2 regions of the Lysinibacillus sp. NPDC093210 genome follow, and region 1 is predicted to be linked to the other one. Evidence: predicted binding sites of a transcription regulator. Region 1 holds the regulator's gene; the other holds the start of a gene.
The links. The regulator Rex, encoded in region 1, represses fermentation and respiration genes when NADH is low (regulators of the CRP and FNR family bind a similar motif). The targets are predictions, from matches to a motif close to TTGTGAAATATTTCACAA.
Positions count from the first base shown of each region.

Region 2: ACIP9C_RS19800 (cytochrome ubiquinol oxidase subunit I) is a predicted target of Rex. The motif match lies at 1,470-1,487, and genes of this name have one in related genera.

Region 1 is NZ_JBIVOE010000014.1:79,283-87,270, forward strand. It holds gene ACIP9C_RS22160 (CPBP family intramembrane glutamic endopeptidase) at 1-757, shown strand, start outside; gene tatC (twin-arginine translocase subunit TatC) at 797-1,618, opposite strand; gene ACIP9C_RS22170 (twin-arginine translocase TatA/TatE family subunit) at 1,639-1,854, opposite strand; gene ACIP9C_RS22175 (redox-sensing transcriptional repressor Rex) at 1,971-2,606, opposite strand; gene ACIP9C_RS22180 (ABC-F family ATP-binding cassette domain-containing protein) at 2,991-4,934, shown strand; gene tsaD (tRNA (adenosine(37)-N6)-threonylcarbamoyltransferase complex transferase subunit TsaD) at 5,399-6,418, opposite strand; gene rimI (ribosomal protein S18-alanine N-acetyltransferase) at 6,418-6,870, opposite strand; gene tsaB (tRNA (adenosine(37)-N6)-threonylcarbamoyltransferase complex dimerization subunit type 1 TsaB) at 6,863-7,570, opposite strand; gene tsaE (tRNA (adenosine(37)-N6)-threonylcarbamoyltransferase complex ATPase subunit type 1 TsaE) at 7,567-7,988, opposite strand, start outside.
Region 2 is NZ_JBIVOE010000010.1:28,653-36,640, forward strand. It holds gene ACIP9C_RS19790 (thioredoxin family protein) at 1-290, shown strand, start outside; gene ACIP9C_RS19795 (diacylglycerol kinase) at 468-1,382, shown strand; gene ACIP9C_RS19800 (cytochrome ubiquinol oxidase subunit I) at 1,738-3,084, shown strand; gene ACIP9C_RS19805 (cytochrome d ubiquinol oxidase subunit II) at 3,081-4,106, shown strand; gene cydS (cytochrome bd oxidase small subunit CydS family protein) at 4,119-4,241, shown strand; gene rlmD (23S rRNA (uracil(1939)-C(5))-methyltransferase RlmD) at 4,430-5,794, shown strand; gene ACIP9C_RS19820 (malate synthase) at 6,368-7,222, shown strand.

The DNA.
Region 1 (7,988 bases):
GATTTTGACTGTGAATAATACTTTAAAAAACGTACAGCATAAAAAAACGGCTCTATATGTTTTAATCATTTACATTGTCATGCAATTATCAGGAAAGTGGTTACTTTTACCGTTTCATAAATTTGTGATGAGTACAACGGGTTTACCTCATGCACAAGCGGCCCCTATTACACAAGGCTGGTATATCGCACTCAGCTTTGCCATTGCATTGATTTTAAGTTTGACTTTAACTAGTCGCGATAAATCGTTTTGGGATATCTATCAAGGTAAAAAGGAGACTATTCCACTTACCATTATGTGGGGGGTTTTAGGTTTCTTCCTTGTGTTCTTCGGGCAAATGATTGGTGCAGCTATTGAAATGGCTGTATTTGGAATCGAAGGTGGCTCACAAAACACCGCTGATATTGTGGGGATAGCAAAAGGTGCTCCAATTGCCATTTTAGCGATTGTTGTTTTTGGCCCAATTTTAGAGGAATTCGTCTTCCGTCGTGTTATTTTCGGCTCACTTGTCCAAACGACCAACTTCTGGGTGGCAGCCATAGTCAGTGCCATTTTCTTTGCGCTAATTCATTTTGATTTTTCACATATCCTGTTATATACCATTTGTGGTTTAATCTTTGCTTTCTTATACCATAAAACAAAAAGGATTTGGACATCCATTATTGCGCACGTCATGTTGAACGGCTTCGTTACACTTGTACAATTAAACGCAGAACCGCTTCAAAAATTTTTAGAAGAACTGCAAAAAATGCAATAAAAAAAGGAGCTAGATGTGGAAAACATCTAGCTCTTTTTATTAGTCATTTAATTCTTCAATTTGTCGTCGTTGTTCAGCTAACAAACGCTCAACTTGCTCGCGTTCAGCTTCTTTACGCTCTTCCTCTAAAAGCAACGCCTCGGCTTGTAAAAACTTACGATAGCCTCTGCGTGCAATGATAATACTAATCTCATAAATTAAAAATAGCGGAATCGCTACGATAACGTTAGAAATAAAGTCTGGTGGTGCAAGAAATACCGCAATAACGATTAACACAAAATATGCATACTTTCTGAATTTCACCATCAATTCAGGATTTAATATACCTAACCGCGCTAAAAATAATGTCACAACAGGTAATTGAAAAATGATTCCGAACGGCATGACTAGGCGAAACAAAAATGAGAAATATTCGTTAATACCAATTGTTTGCTGTATATCTAAATTCGCAGATAAGCCCATCATAAAGTGCATGACATATGGGAATAAAACATAATAAGCAAATGAAGCTCCTGCTAAAAATAGAAAAAACGAATATGGAATATATTTTAAAGTAGCCTTACGTTCTGTCTCATGTAAACCTGGTGTAATAAATAACCAAATTTGATGAAGAAGCAACGGAGAACTTATAACAAACGCTACAATGACCGTCACTTGCAAGTATACGACAAGGGGATCAGTCACTTTAAACGCGTTTAAAGTTAGTTGCTCTGCTTCTTTACTATATTGAATATGTTTAATAATTGGTTCGGCTAGATAAAAGCCAACTATAAGTGCAATAACAAAGAAAACAGCGCAAATAAAGAGCCGTTTTCTTAGTTCTTCTAAATGCTCTACGACTGTTAATTCTCTTGGATTCATATTAACTTGACATCCTTAACTTACTTAACGTTATCATTTTCTTTATGTTCAATTATTTTCTTTTTTGTATCGTCATCGTCATCAGCTAGACCCTTTGTTGCATTTTTAAATTCACGAAGTGTAGAACCCATTGCTTTACCTAGCTCAGGTAATTTCTTTGGTCCGAATATTAGAATTGCAACCACACCGATAATAACTAGGCTAACTGGTGTAAAAGCACTTAAGTGCACAACCATTGCAGCCACCTCCTCTTATATATATATCATTTTAACTTAAATTTTTTCGTTTGGCGAATTTATTTCAATAGTTTAAACACCATCAATTGTAACAGTTTACAAAATTGTGAATACCTTTATTTATCACTATTTCGTATTAAATAAATGAGCGCTTGTAATTCTACCGACAAATCTATCGTTAATAATTTCATAGTATCTGGTACGGTAATACGCTCTGGCGTAAAGTTTAAAATGCCTTTTGCATTCATTGCTGCTAATCGATCAGCCATCTTTTGAGCAGAGCGCGAAGATACTGTTAAAATAGCAAGGTCTGCTCCATATTCAGCATACTTTTCTTCTAATAAATCAGGATGATAAACGGGAATATTACTTATCATTTTCCCTTCTTTTGGTGCCTTTGAGTCAAATGCAACCACAATATGAGTATTATGATTTTTTTGGAAATTATACTTTAAAAATGCATTCCCTAAGTTCCCCACACCGATTAACGCTACTTTTGTTGTTTCATGCTGATCAAGTGTTTGGCTAAAAAACTGCAATAGATGCTGAACATCATAGCCATATCCCTTTTTGCCAAGCGCACCGAAATAAGAAAAATCACGACGAATCGTTGCAGAATCGATTTTCATCGCCTCGCTCAATTCCTTCGATGAAATACGTTCCATTCCTTCTTGCGCAAAGTTTTGGATAAATCGATAGTAAAGAGGAAGTCTTTTAGTTGTGGCTTGTGGAATTTTTACTTCTTGTTTCAAACTTTTTCCTCCTTATAAACACATCAAATTCACCTAAGCGTATTTGAATACTCATTTTGAAACATGCTTATATGAATCAATTACATTTCAGCGTACATGCATCTAGAATTTTTTAAGCATGCTTGAGAGTCTCCTCATAAAATCTATGACATCCGCTGGGCCGCTAACTTGATTCAGACGGGTTTCAACCCACAGTTCAATGCATATCATATTCATCACCCACTTATAAAAGTGGAGGATTTCCCTTTAGTTAACGGCGTGTTTTACGCCACTAACTAAAGAGAAATCGTTTCAATCTTACATGACAGCATAGAATAAGTAAAGCACTGACATTGCAAGCAATTCCGTCATCCTTTACACTAAGAAAGAATTGAGGTGTCAAGAATGATTGTATTACAAGTCAATCAACTATATAAATCCTTTATTGCAGATGAAATTTTAAGTGGTGTCAAACTAGAAGTACAACACCGTGATCGTGTAGCATTAGTCGGACGTAACGGAGCTGGAAAATCCACTTTACTAAAAATCATTGCTGGTCAATTGTCATATGATTCTGGGGATATTATTATTCCAAAGGGTGTACAAGTTGGCTATCTAGAACAACATGCGGGTCTAAATTCAACTTTATCAATTTGGGACGAAATGATGACAATTTTCGAACCGCTTCTTGGGCAGGAAAAAACATTACGCTCCCTTGAACAGCAAATGGCTGATCCAACGGTTTACGAAAATCCAGAAATGTATGCAAAGGTCATGTCCGAATATGACCAATTACAGCATGATTTTAAAGATGCAGGAGGCTATCAATACGAATCTGATACGCGTTCTGTTCTTCATGGTATGCAATTTTACCCAGAGGATTATGAAAAAGCGATTAGCTCATTGTCAGGAGGTCAACGAACTCGTTTAGCTCTTGCAAAGCTTCTATTAAGTAAGCCAGATTTATTAATTCTAGATGAGCCTACAAACCATTTAGATATTGAAACACTATCTTGGTTAGAGACTTATTTAAAAGGCTATGAAGGCGCTATTTTAATCGTTTCACATGACCGTTACTTCTTAGACCAAGTTGTCTCCATCGTCTATGAAGTTTCTCGTCATCGCGTTACGAAATACACTGGAAACTACAGTGCTTATTTAGACGAAAAGGCGAAAAACTATGAGCGCGATGTAAAAATGTTTGAACGACAGCAAGATGAGAAAGCAAAGCTTGAGGATTTTATTCAAAAAAACATAGCACGTGCCTCTACGACAAAGATGGCACAAAGCCGACGCAAAATGCTCGAACGTACGGAATGGATGGACTCTCCTGACGGTAACGAAAAATCAGCTAGCTTTGGCTTTACAATAGAAAGACAAAGTGGCAATGATGTGCTCTCAATTGACTCCTTAGCTGTGGGCTACGGTGACAAGCAAATATCTAGTGGCATTACACTACGAACTTTTCGCGAAGATCGCATCGCACTAGTTGGACCAAATGGTGTTGGTAAATCAACATTATTAAAAACGATTGTCAAAGATTTATCACCACTTGCAGGGGATATTCGTTATGGTACCAATGTGCAAATTGGCTACTACGACCAAGAACAGGCAAAGCTATCTAGCAATAAAAGCGTTTTAAAAGAATTATGGGATGAATGGCCGTTAATGAATGAAAAAGACATTCGCACTGTACTTGGTCGCTTTCTATTCAGTGGAGAAGATGTAGATAAAGCCGTCAACTCTTTATCTGGTGGTGAGAAGGCTCGGTTGGCATTGGCAAAGTTAATGATGCAAAAGGCGAATTTCTTAATTCTCGATGAGCCTACCAACCACTTAGATTTAGATAGTAAAGAAGTGTTGGAAAATGCCTTAATTGATTATCCCGGAACGCTCCTATTCGTATCGCATGACCGATATTTTATTAATCGCATTGCAACGAAAGTTGTTGAGCTATCTGGTGAAGGTTCTTTTGAGTATTTAGGTGATTATGATTATTTTCTTGAGAAAAAACAGGAACTTTTTGAAATTGCTCAAATGAAGGCTGCTTCTCAGCCGCAAATACAAGCTACAGCTACTGAAAAGACCTCTACCTCCAAAATAGATAGAGAAGCAAAAAAACGTGAGCGCCAAATTAGACGTTCAATAGAAGAATTAGAGGTCAACATGCAAAAGGCAGCTACTGAAATCGCTCGTTTAGAAGAAGCTCTCTGTGACCCTGAAATTTTCACTGACCATGAGAAAATTTCACAACTACAAGGTGAGTTAGCATCTATAAAAGAGCAGCATGAAGTCATTGAAATGGAATGGCTCGAGCTAAATGAGGAACTAGAAAATATTATTTTATAAAATCTAGAAAAGTCATATGCTATGTCATATGGCTTTTTTCTTTACTCGCCTTTATTTTTCATATATATTGGTCAAGTGCTATTTTTCGACAAAAAATGCCCACAACTTTATACACACTATAAAACTAGTAATACCAACATATCAACAGACTTTTCCACACTGTCCACAATTTCAAATTATTTAATCCACATGGTTCTGTGTAAAATGGGCTACTATATATAGAATAATCACAACTTATGCACAAGTTATCCACAATTTGTGCATAAGTACGAATGTTCGCAGTTTTTTTATGCACTTTTTTAACACTTCCTGTGGATAATTTTCTGAAAAATTTGTCAATTAATTATTTTTCTAATATACGTTTATATTTTCTAGCATTATTCATGTTTTTATATGCCATAATATTTTTATAAAAATAAAAAAAGAGACGACTCAGATCAAACTCTGAGCCATCTCTCAAGTGCTTACTCAACCCATGATTTCAATTCCATACCTGGGCGACCATTCATCATCATATTTCCTCGAATACCTGCTTCAAACATCGGGGTTGCAGCAGCCCCTATCATTGCTGCATTGTCTGTACATAATTTCAATGGTGGTACAAAAAAGGGAATACCCTCTTTAGAAAAAATCGCCTCAAGGGATGTACGCAAACCTTTATTAGCAGCTACACCACCTGCTGCGATTACTTGCTTAACTTTATATTCGCGCGCTGCACGCAATGTTTTTGCAGTAAGTACTTCAACTACACTTTCCTGAAAGCCTTTTGCAACAGCTGTTGGAGAAATCTCTTCACCACGTTGATCCATATTGTGCTTATAATTAATAACTGCTGATTTTAAACCGCTAAAGCTAAAATCATAGGATTGTTCCTCAAGCCATACACGTGGAAAAGCAACTGCTTCTTGACCTTCATGTGCTAATTGATCTATACGAGGACCTCCTGGATATGGTAAGCCTAACACGCGTGCAACTTTGTCATAGGCTTCCCCTGCCGCATCATCCCGCGTTTCTCCAATTACTTCAAATGAGCCATGTTCTTTCATATAAACAAGCTCCGTATGTCCCCCTGATACTACAAGGGCTAATAGTGGAAACTCCATTGGTTGGACAAGTGCATTGGCATAAATATGACCTGCAATATGATGTACGCCCAAAATCGGTACATTGTTAGCAAATGCAAACGCTTTTGCTGCGTTAATGCCAATTAACAGTGCCCCTACCAGACCAGGACCTTCTGTAACAGCTACTGCATCTAGATCAGATGGCTGCATATTTGCTTGTCTTAATGCCTCTTCAATAACAACCGTAATTTGCTCTACATGGTGACGTGATGCAATCTCGGGTACAACGCCACCAAAACGCTTATGACTCTCAATTTGTGAAGCAACTACATTTGAAACAATTTCAGAACCATTACGAATAACAGCTGCTGCCGTTTCATCACAGCTAGACTCAATTGCTAAAATAACTCGATTTTCCATTATAAATTCACCCACATGACTAGGGCATCCTCCCCATTATCTGTATAGTAACCTTTACGTATGCCACCATCTTGGAAGGCAAGCTTGCGATAAAGATTTTGTGCCACCGTATTCGTTTCACGTACCTCTAGACTCATAACGTCCATTCCGTGCTCTCGTGCAATACGCATCGCTTCCCGCATTAAGCCTTCTCCAATTCCTCGACCACGAGCTGCCTCTGTAACAGCCACATTTGTAATTTGAGCCGCATCTATGACCATCCACATTCCACAAAAACCTATTATGCTATTGTTTTCATCTACTGCTAAAACATAGTGTGCATATTGATTTTCATGCATCTCATAGTAAAAAGAATCCAATGTCCATGGCGTTGGGAATGTAGCAAGTTCAATCGCATAAACCGCTGGTACATCCTCCGATACCATTTTACGATACATTATATTACTACTCATGTGCTTTCTCCTTTTGCTCTTTTAACCAGTTTGCTTCAGCCTCAGCAATACGTTTATATTGCGGAGTAAAATGATGTACTTCCTCCACACTCGGTAATTTCGCTGTGCTTGCTAAACTAATGGCTGCACTCGCACGTGGCAAGTCCTCATGAAGAGGTGCACGATACGCATTATGTCCAAGGACTTCAACAATTTTATCCCAAAATAGATCGACATCTACTCCTATAAATAATATAGGTGCATCTAAAGCCTTCAAACGGCCTAACAGTCCTTCAATATGATCATGATAATCCTCTATAACTACATCCAGCTCTGACCCTTTATAAACAGCTGTGTATACATTGCCACGACGTGCATCAAATATAGGACATATTAGTCCTTCAAAAAGCGCTGCATTTGTTGCTAATACTTTTAAGCTTGAAACACCGACTAATGGCTTCTGTAATGTCCATGCCAATGTTTTAGCAAGCGTTACTCCAATTCGTACACCTGTATATGACCCTGGCCCTTCTGATACAGCAATTGCATCTAACTCATTTGGCTTTACACCAACATTAGCTAGTATCGTTTCAATTGCTGGCATTGCTCCTGCAGAATGCGTTAATTTTATATTTTGTACAACCTCTGCCAACACTTTTCCATCCTTAACAACTGCAACAGAAAGTGGCGCATTCGCTGTTTCAATTCCCAACCAAATCATTTCATTAGCTCCTCACATATTGCCTCATATCGCTTGCCATAAGGCATTAACACAAATCGTCGTTCGTATTCACTAACACGGTAAATTTCAATTCCTAAACGCTCTTTAGGTAAATCCGGTTCAATTAAATGTGCCCACTCGATAACGGATACCGCATCACCATAAAATAGCTCGTCCCACCCAAGATCCTCATCACTTTCAGCCAAACGATATACATCCAAATGATTAAAGGGTAAACGGCCTTCATATTGTTTCACAATAGTAAATGTAGGGCTATTAACCGTTCTAGTTACACCTAACCCTTTTGCTAAAGCTTTTGTAAATGTCGTCTTCCCAGCACCTAAGTCGCCCTCTAATGTAATTGTATCTTGTGCCACAAGTAAATTTGCTAGCTTCATGGCAAAATGCTCTGTATCTT
Region 2 (7,988 bases), on a different contig from region 1:
ATACAGATTTAATCGACCGTTACTTAACAAACGGTGGCCGTGCAATTCCAATGTATATTTTACTTAATGAATCAGGTCAAGTTATAGGTAAATGGGGACCACGTGCGCCTGAGTTACAGGATATTGTTGTGAAGAAAAGAGCTACATTACCGGACAAAGAAGACCCAACTTTTGAAGAAGCACAAAAAGCACTTTACACTGAAATACGTGAAGATAATATTACAAATCAAGCAAATTGGACATATGTATACGAAGATTTCAAAAAACATGTAACAGCAGCATTGCAATAAAGGAGCAATTTCCTTAAGCGATGGTATAACGTACAATACGCGCTCATACTGGCGTATTGGAAGCATATGGTGAATTTGATTTGCAAGGCGTAGAACTGTGTATTAAATCATCAGTGCAACATTTCAATGGTTTATTCGTTGAAAGTATTAGAATCTTATGAAGCAGGAAGGTATGTTATGAAACGAGCAAGAATCATTTATAATCCTACATCTGGTCGGGAAGCGTTTAAAAAGCATTTACCAGAAGTATTGGAGAAACTAGAGGTGGCAGGCTATGAGACATCCTGTCACGCAACAACTTGTGAAGGCGATGCTATAGAAGCAGCAAAAAACGCAGTAGAACGTGGATTTGATATTATCATAGCAGTTGGTGGAGATGGGACGTTAAATGAGGTTGTTTCTGGTGTAGGCCAATTTGATAAACGTCCAAAGATTGGCTTAATCCCAATGGGAACAACGAATGATTTTGCACGTGCCGTCCATATTCCACGAAATATTGATGAAGCCGTTGATATTATTATTAAAGGCGATACCTTACCAGTTGATGTTGGATTGTTAAATGGAGAACGCTATTTCATCAATATCGCTGCTGGGGGGCGTATTACTGAGCTAACGTACGAAGTGCCGAGCAAAATGAAAACAATGCTAGGGCAGTTAGCTTACTATTTAAAAGCGGTTGAAATGATTCCATCTATTAAGGCATCACATATGCGTATTGAATATGATGGTGAAGTATTTGATGGAGATGCAATGATGTTTTTATGTGGCTTAACGAATTCTGTTGGAGGCTTTGAAAAGCTTGCGCCAGATGCGAGCATAAACGACGGTTACTTTACATTATTAGTATTGAAAAAAGTGAGCCTTCCAGAATTTATTCAGCTTGCGGCAATGGCGTTGCGAGGCGAACATTTAAAGGATGATCGTGTTATTTATAAAAAGGCAAGTGTTGTGAAAGTTACGACGGAAAACGAAGTGCATTTAAATCTAGATGGCGAATATGGTGGAGATGCACCTGCAACATTTGAAAATTTGAAGCGCCATATTGAAATTTTTGTACCAATTGAAGATATTCGTGAAGAAGATCGAATTTAAACTACTCTTATGGAACATTTGCAGATAAGTGTAAATAAGTTTTGGAAATTTACACTTATTTGTTTATAATCCCCTCATAAATTGGGGTTGTGAACGAATTAAGAAAAATGTTTGGCGAATATGCGTATATTAAATGAACAAAATTTGAAACCTTTATAATAGGCCGAAGTTTCGGTCCATTTTAAAGGTTTTTTGCGTTGAAATAGTGGAAAATATGGGTATGGATAAGGAAAGGAAGTGGTGCAATTTGTATAAGTCACAGGAAAGAAAGCTTATTTGGTTAAGCTTTGGTGTTGCAATTATCATGCTACTTTCCATACTGGGAAGAATATTTGGTAGTTAGGAGGGTATTGAGATGATTAATGAATCAGCAGTCTTTTGGAGTCGTGCATTAACGGAGCTTACGTTATCGTTCCATATCATTTATGCAACGATTGGTGTCGGCGTGCCGTTAATGATTATGATTGCGCAATGGACTGGATATAAAAAGAATGATGAGCATTATATTTTAATGGCACGACGTTGGGCACGAGGTTTCGTTATTACCGTTGCTGTAGGGGTCGTTACAGGTACAGCTATCGGATTACAATTATCGTTACTATGGCCGAATTTTATGCAACTTGCAGGGCAAACTATAGCATTACCGCTCTTTATGGAAACCTTTGCATTCTTCTTTGAAGCCATTTTCTTAGGTATCTACTTATACACTTGGGATCGTTTCGATAGTCAGAAAAAACATATGCTCCTTCTAATTCCTGTTGCTTTAGGTGCATCCATGTCTGCTGTTTTTATAACAATCGTGAATGCCTTTATGAACGCACCACAAGGCTTTGACATAGTGGACGGTCAGCTCGTTAATATTCAACCATTTTTAGCAATGTTTAACCCAGCTATGCCAACTAAAGTAGCGCATGTGCTTGTAACAGCCTACATGACATCAGCATTTGTGTTGGCAGCAATTGCAGGCTATCGTATGCTTAGAGGCTCTGATCATATTTACCATAAAAAATCATTATTTTTATTAATGAAGATTGGTCTGGTTACATCGATTTCAGCTGCAATAATAGGCGACTTCTCAGGCAAATACTTAGCGGAATACCAACCAGAAAAATTAGCTGCGGCAGAATGGCATTTTGAAACAACAGATAAAGCGTCACTTATTTTATTCGGTGTGCTGGATGGCGAGGAAGTAAAGTATGCTATTAAAGTACCTTATGCATTAAGTATTCTGGCAGCTAATAATCCAAATGCAGAAGTGATAGGTTTAGATCAATATGCGGAGGAAGACCGACCACCGCTTTATATTCACTATCTGTTTAACATCATGGTCTTTATCGGCATGTTTATGGCATTAGTATCCTTAGTTTATGTAGTAGGGAAACTACGTCGTTGGCGATTTATTCATTCACGGTTATATAAATGGATTATTGTTGCCGGTGCGCCACTGTCCATAATTGCGATTGAAGCAGGTTGGTGGCTTGCGGAGGTTGGTCGTCAACCGTGGATATTATACGGTATTATGCGAACACCAGAGGGAGCAACAACGAGCGATCATGTGGATTTAATGATGCTTTTATTCTCAGGTGTTTATGCCGTACTTGGAATCGGTAGTACCGTTGTATTAATTCGCATGTTTAAAAAGAACCCGATTGAGCGTGAAATTGAAGATCGGAATATAGAAAAAGGCGGTGACATCATATGACATTAGAAATATTAGGAATTTCAGTCTTGTGGATTTTCCTTTTTGGTTATGTGATGGTCGCATCCATTGATTTTGGTGCAGGTTTTTTCAATGCTTACAGTCTCCTTATTGGGAAAAACCATATCATAACGAATATTATTAAACGATATTTATCGCCTGTATGGGAAGTAACGAATGTCTTTCTAGTGTTTTTCTTTGTTGGGATTGTAGGGTTTTTCCCTCAAACAGCATTTTACTATGGAACAATTTTGCTTGTACCGGTAAGTATTTCATTAGTGCTGCTTGCGATTCGTGGCTCGTACTATGCATTTGAATCGTATGGTGCACGTGGACATATTGGGTATTCTCTGACATATGGCTTAACAGGTTTACTTATTCCAGCATCATTATCTGTAGTATTTGCTATTGCAGGTGGCGGCTATGTAGATATGGTGGAAGGTCAACCAGTATTAAATTATTGGACACTATATACGAGTACATTTGCTTGGAGTATTGTCGTATTAAGCATAGCAGCTGTCCTTTATATATCCGCAGTATTTTTAACATGGTATGCACATAAGGCAACAGATGTAGAGGCCACAAACTTAATGCGAAAATATGCATTAGTTTGGGCAGCACCCTTAATGATTAGTGCACTTGGGATTATGTATGAAATGAAATCGATTAACCCTGAAAGCTATCAGCATATGGTTAACTTATGGTGGATGTTTGCTATTTCCGCAGTATTATTTATTATTACTGTCATATTGTTATGGATGCGAAAAAATTATGGGCTTGCTGTAGGACTATTAATCGCTCAGTTCGCGGTAGCATTTTTCGCTTATGGTATCGCACAATATCCATATTTACTGTATCCATATTTGACGATTTATGATAGCTTTACAAACACACAAATGGCCATTGCGTTAGTCATCGTATTTGTTTTAGGATTATGCCTGCTTCTACCTTCATTATATTTATTGTTGAAATTATTCTTATTCAACAAAAATTATGTGACAGGGAAAGAAGACCATCATGCATAGGAGGTTATAGCGATGGAAAAGTTTTTAATGTTTTATGCACCCTTTATTGTTGTCGTTATCGGGATTATTGTTATGTTCTGGTGGGCACCAAAAGATGATTATATAACGAAAAATAATGAAAAGAGTCGCGACTAGCGGCTCTTTTTTAGCACTGTCTGTGCTAAGGTTAACTATCAAATGAAGATACGCTAAGGAAAACGGGAGCTCGTTCACATTGCGAGTCATAGTTGTTCAAGTAGAATAGCGTGATAAATTCATGCCTTGTTCTTTTTTCCTCCGCTATCACATGCTACAATAAGAAGATTGAAATGGAGGATGTACGAATGTCAGCACCCGTAAAAAAGAATGAACAACTCACAGTTTATATAGAAGATTTAACACATGATGGCAATGGCGTCGCAAAAGTCGATGGCTATCCATTATTTATTCAAGGTGCTTTACCGAATGAAACAGCAGAAATTCATGTTTTAAAAACGCTAAAAAATTATGGCTTTGCAAAGGTGATAGAAATAATTAAACCTTCACCTGATCGAGTAGATGCACCTTGCGATTATTTTAAGCAATGCGGTGGCTGTCAGTTGCAGCACCTATCGTACGAGGGGCAGTTAAAGTGGAAGGAAAATATGGTGCGTAATGTTATGCAACGCTTAGGCAAAATTGACGCACCAGTTTTACCAGTGAAGGGGATGGAGGAGCCTTGGCAATATCGCAATAAAGCTCAAATTCCATTTTCTACAAATGACGCGGGACAAGTCATTGCTGGTTTCTACAAAACGAAATCCCATACAATTGTTGATATGGACCGCTGTTTAATTCAAACAGGCGAAGCGGACGCAATTCTTTCAGGACTAAAAAAAGAATTAACGGTAATCGGTATACAACCTTATAATGAAGCCTCACATGAAGGGATGCTGCGTCACGTCGTTATCCGTACGGCACGTGCAACAGGTGAGATTATGGTCGTACTCGTTACGAAAAAGAAAAAATTCCCGCAAAAAGAAGCGGCTGTAGCGAGCATATTAAAACTATTGCCAAACGTTACATCCATAATGCAAAACATCAATAGCGATAAAACAAACGTTATTTTTGGTGATGAAACGATCAACCTTTGGGGCAATGATGTAATCATTGATACGATCGGTGATGTGCGCTTTGAAATTTCAGCACGCTCGTTCTACCAAGTAAATCCTCAGCAAACGGAAGTGCTATACAAGCAAGCGCTAGACTATGCTGATTTACAAGGTCATGAACGTGTCATTGATGCCTATTGTGGCATCGGTACAATTTCTTTATTCCTAGCTCAAAAAGCGAAGGCTGTTATGGGTGTCGAAATCGTACCACAAGCAATAGAAGATGCAAAACGCAATGCAGAGCTTAACGGCTTTACCAATACGTACTTCGAGGCAGGCCCTGCAGAGGAAGTGATTCCACGCTGGTATAAGGAAGGTAAAGAAGCAGATGTCCTTGTTGTAGACCCACCACGTAAAGGATGCGATGAAGCACTTTTACAAACAATTTTAGAACAACGTCCAAAACGGGTTGTTTATGTATCATGTAACCCTGCTACACTCGCACGTGACCTTCGCATTTTAGAAGATGGCGGATACAAAACACAGGAAATCCAACCAGTCGATATGTTCCCACACTCCACACATTGTGAAGCGGTTGCGTGGTTGGAGTTATCTTAATAATGGGGTACACATACAATTCCTTAACAATTCGGATAATTTATAAGCTTTACTATATAATTTGAAAAGTAAAAAATTTCCTTACAGATCCTGATTTTGCAAATAACTTTTGCTAAATTGGGGTCTTTTTATTTGGAGCTTAATTGAAGAATATCATTGATTTATTTCATGAGGATATCCTATGCTTATCAACGGAAAACAGTTTTTTATAGAGGATTTCCAGAGGTTTCGAGCCTTTTTATAAGGTTCTTATTTGAAAATTATTTCATGAGGATTTAGAGAATAATTTTTAATTTTACATCATAATAAAACTTGGTGTCAATAATAAATTTGTGATTTTTTAAAAAAATGTTATAATAGTCTTATAGTTGTTTTTTTCAAATCGTATTTCGAATTCCACTGACCTTTTTTGCAGATAGAATTTGGATACGTTTTTTTTATATCCTTTATTAAGTAAAAAGGAAAAAATTAAAACAGTTATTTGAGCTTTTAAGATAATGTGTTGTTGAATTAACTAATTAATTTACTATCTAATAGTAACCGCGTTTTTATTCCAAAAGGAGGATTAGAATAATGAATCTAATCAATAAAAAAGTTACACATAAGCGTTTTGGCATGGGTAGTATAGTTAAACATAATGAGTCTATTATTGAAATACATTTTGCCTCGGAAAATAAAATGTTTGTTTTCCCTGATGTATTTGGAAAGTACCTAAAACTACATGATAAAAGTGATGCTCATTTAATTGAAAAAATAATACAAAAAAAGGAAATAGAACGAAAGGAGGAAGAATGGAAGAAGGAAGAAGAAAAAAAACTACAACGAAAAAACCAGAAACTTCGATTAGAACACGAAAAACTTATGAAACATCATAAACTCCATCCTGAATCACAAATGGTATTTAGGTGTGACATAGAAGAACAAAATAGTTCTGTTTCAGAGTGGAAGGTTTTTTCAGGCGCAATAAAAAGTGGTAATAACAAAGGGAAGCCAAACAAACCTATTCGCATGCACCAAAATAGTGCTGTCCTGTTAACAGCATTAGATTCCGGCATGCCTGAAAAAGACAGACGTATATTAGGTGTCTATATGGTGAATGAAGATTATATCGGTAAGCTGTGTGAAGATGGAAATATTCCTGCCCATTCAAAATACAGACTCCAACTTACAGAACAGGAATCGAATCAGCTACTTTTGTGGAAATATTATACAGATAAAAAATCCCCTGACAAAATGACATGGAATACAGGCAAATACCGTTATTTTGATAATTTATGGATGGCTCAAATTTTACTTGATATAGTTTCGTTGAAGAGTGAACCAACAGAAAAAGAGCTAGCACAACGATTTTTTAAACATTTTTGTAAAATGAATCAAATAACAGATCACGATTTACCAAAGCCTAATGGCGCATTAATGCGTATTTAGACTTTAGCCCAAAGATAAAAATGACAGGACACTGACATATTCTCCTATCTAATACTAATGCCGAACAGTGCCTGGCTCTGTTTGCTAATCAACGTGGGAGTTCATATAATTATTTATCAAGAACGAATTCTTATTAATGGGATTCGTTCTTTTTGTATTAAAAAATGAATAAAGATATTTTTTGTTGAATTTATTGAGCTAACGAAATGGGACTTTAATAGAATAAGCAAAAACCGAATATGATGAAGAAAATTGGCTCGATTCCACTAATTTGGAGTCGAGCCTATAAAACTAAACCCAACAACACCCCTGTGTTGCCGCATACACTTCGCACATTGTGAAGCGCTAGAATTAGCTGACCAACGCCTAACATTTAATTTTAAAAAAGACAACTAACCTTGCGTTTGTTGCCTTTTAATATGGAGTTTATCTTCGTGAGTACAAGTAAACCGCCCGATTACCCGATTAATGAATGAAGTATTTTTGGTTGAGTGGAGCAATTTCCATATATAAGTAAAATTCGTTGGAAGTATTGATAAAACAATCTCCGCATATCTTGACTAGTGTTTTTTTGAGAGCAACTATTGAAATTTATTTTATGAGTTGAAAGCATTACTAGAACGGGCTTAATTAATTTATTACCAAAATTTTCTTGTATAAAAATATAAATAATTTTGCTAAGATATCTTTTGAAATAATTTACCTTTAATACGGTCCAGAGAGGCTGAAAAGGGCTATATGATACTTTAAGCTATTATGTTAGTAA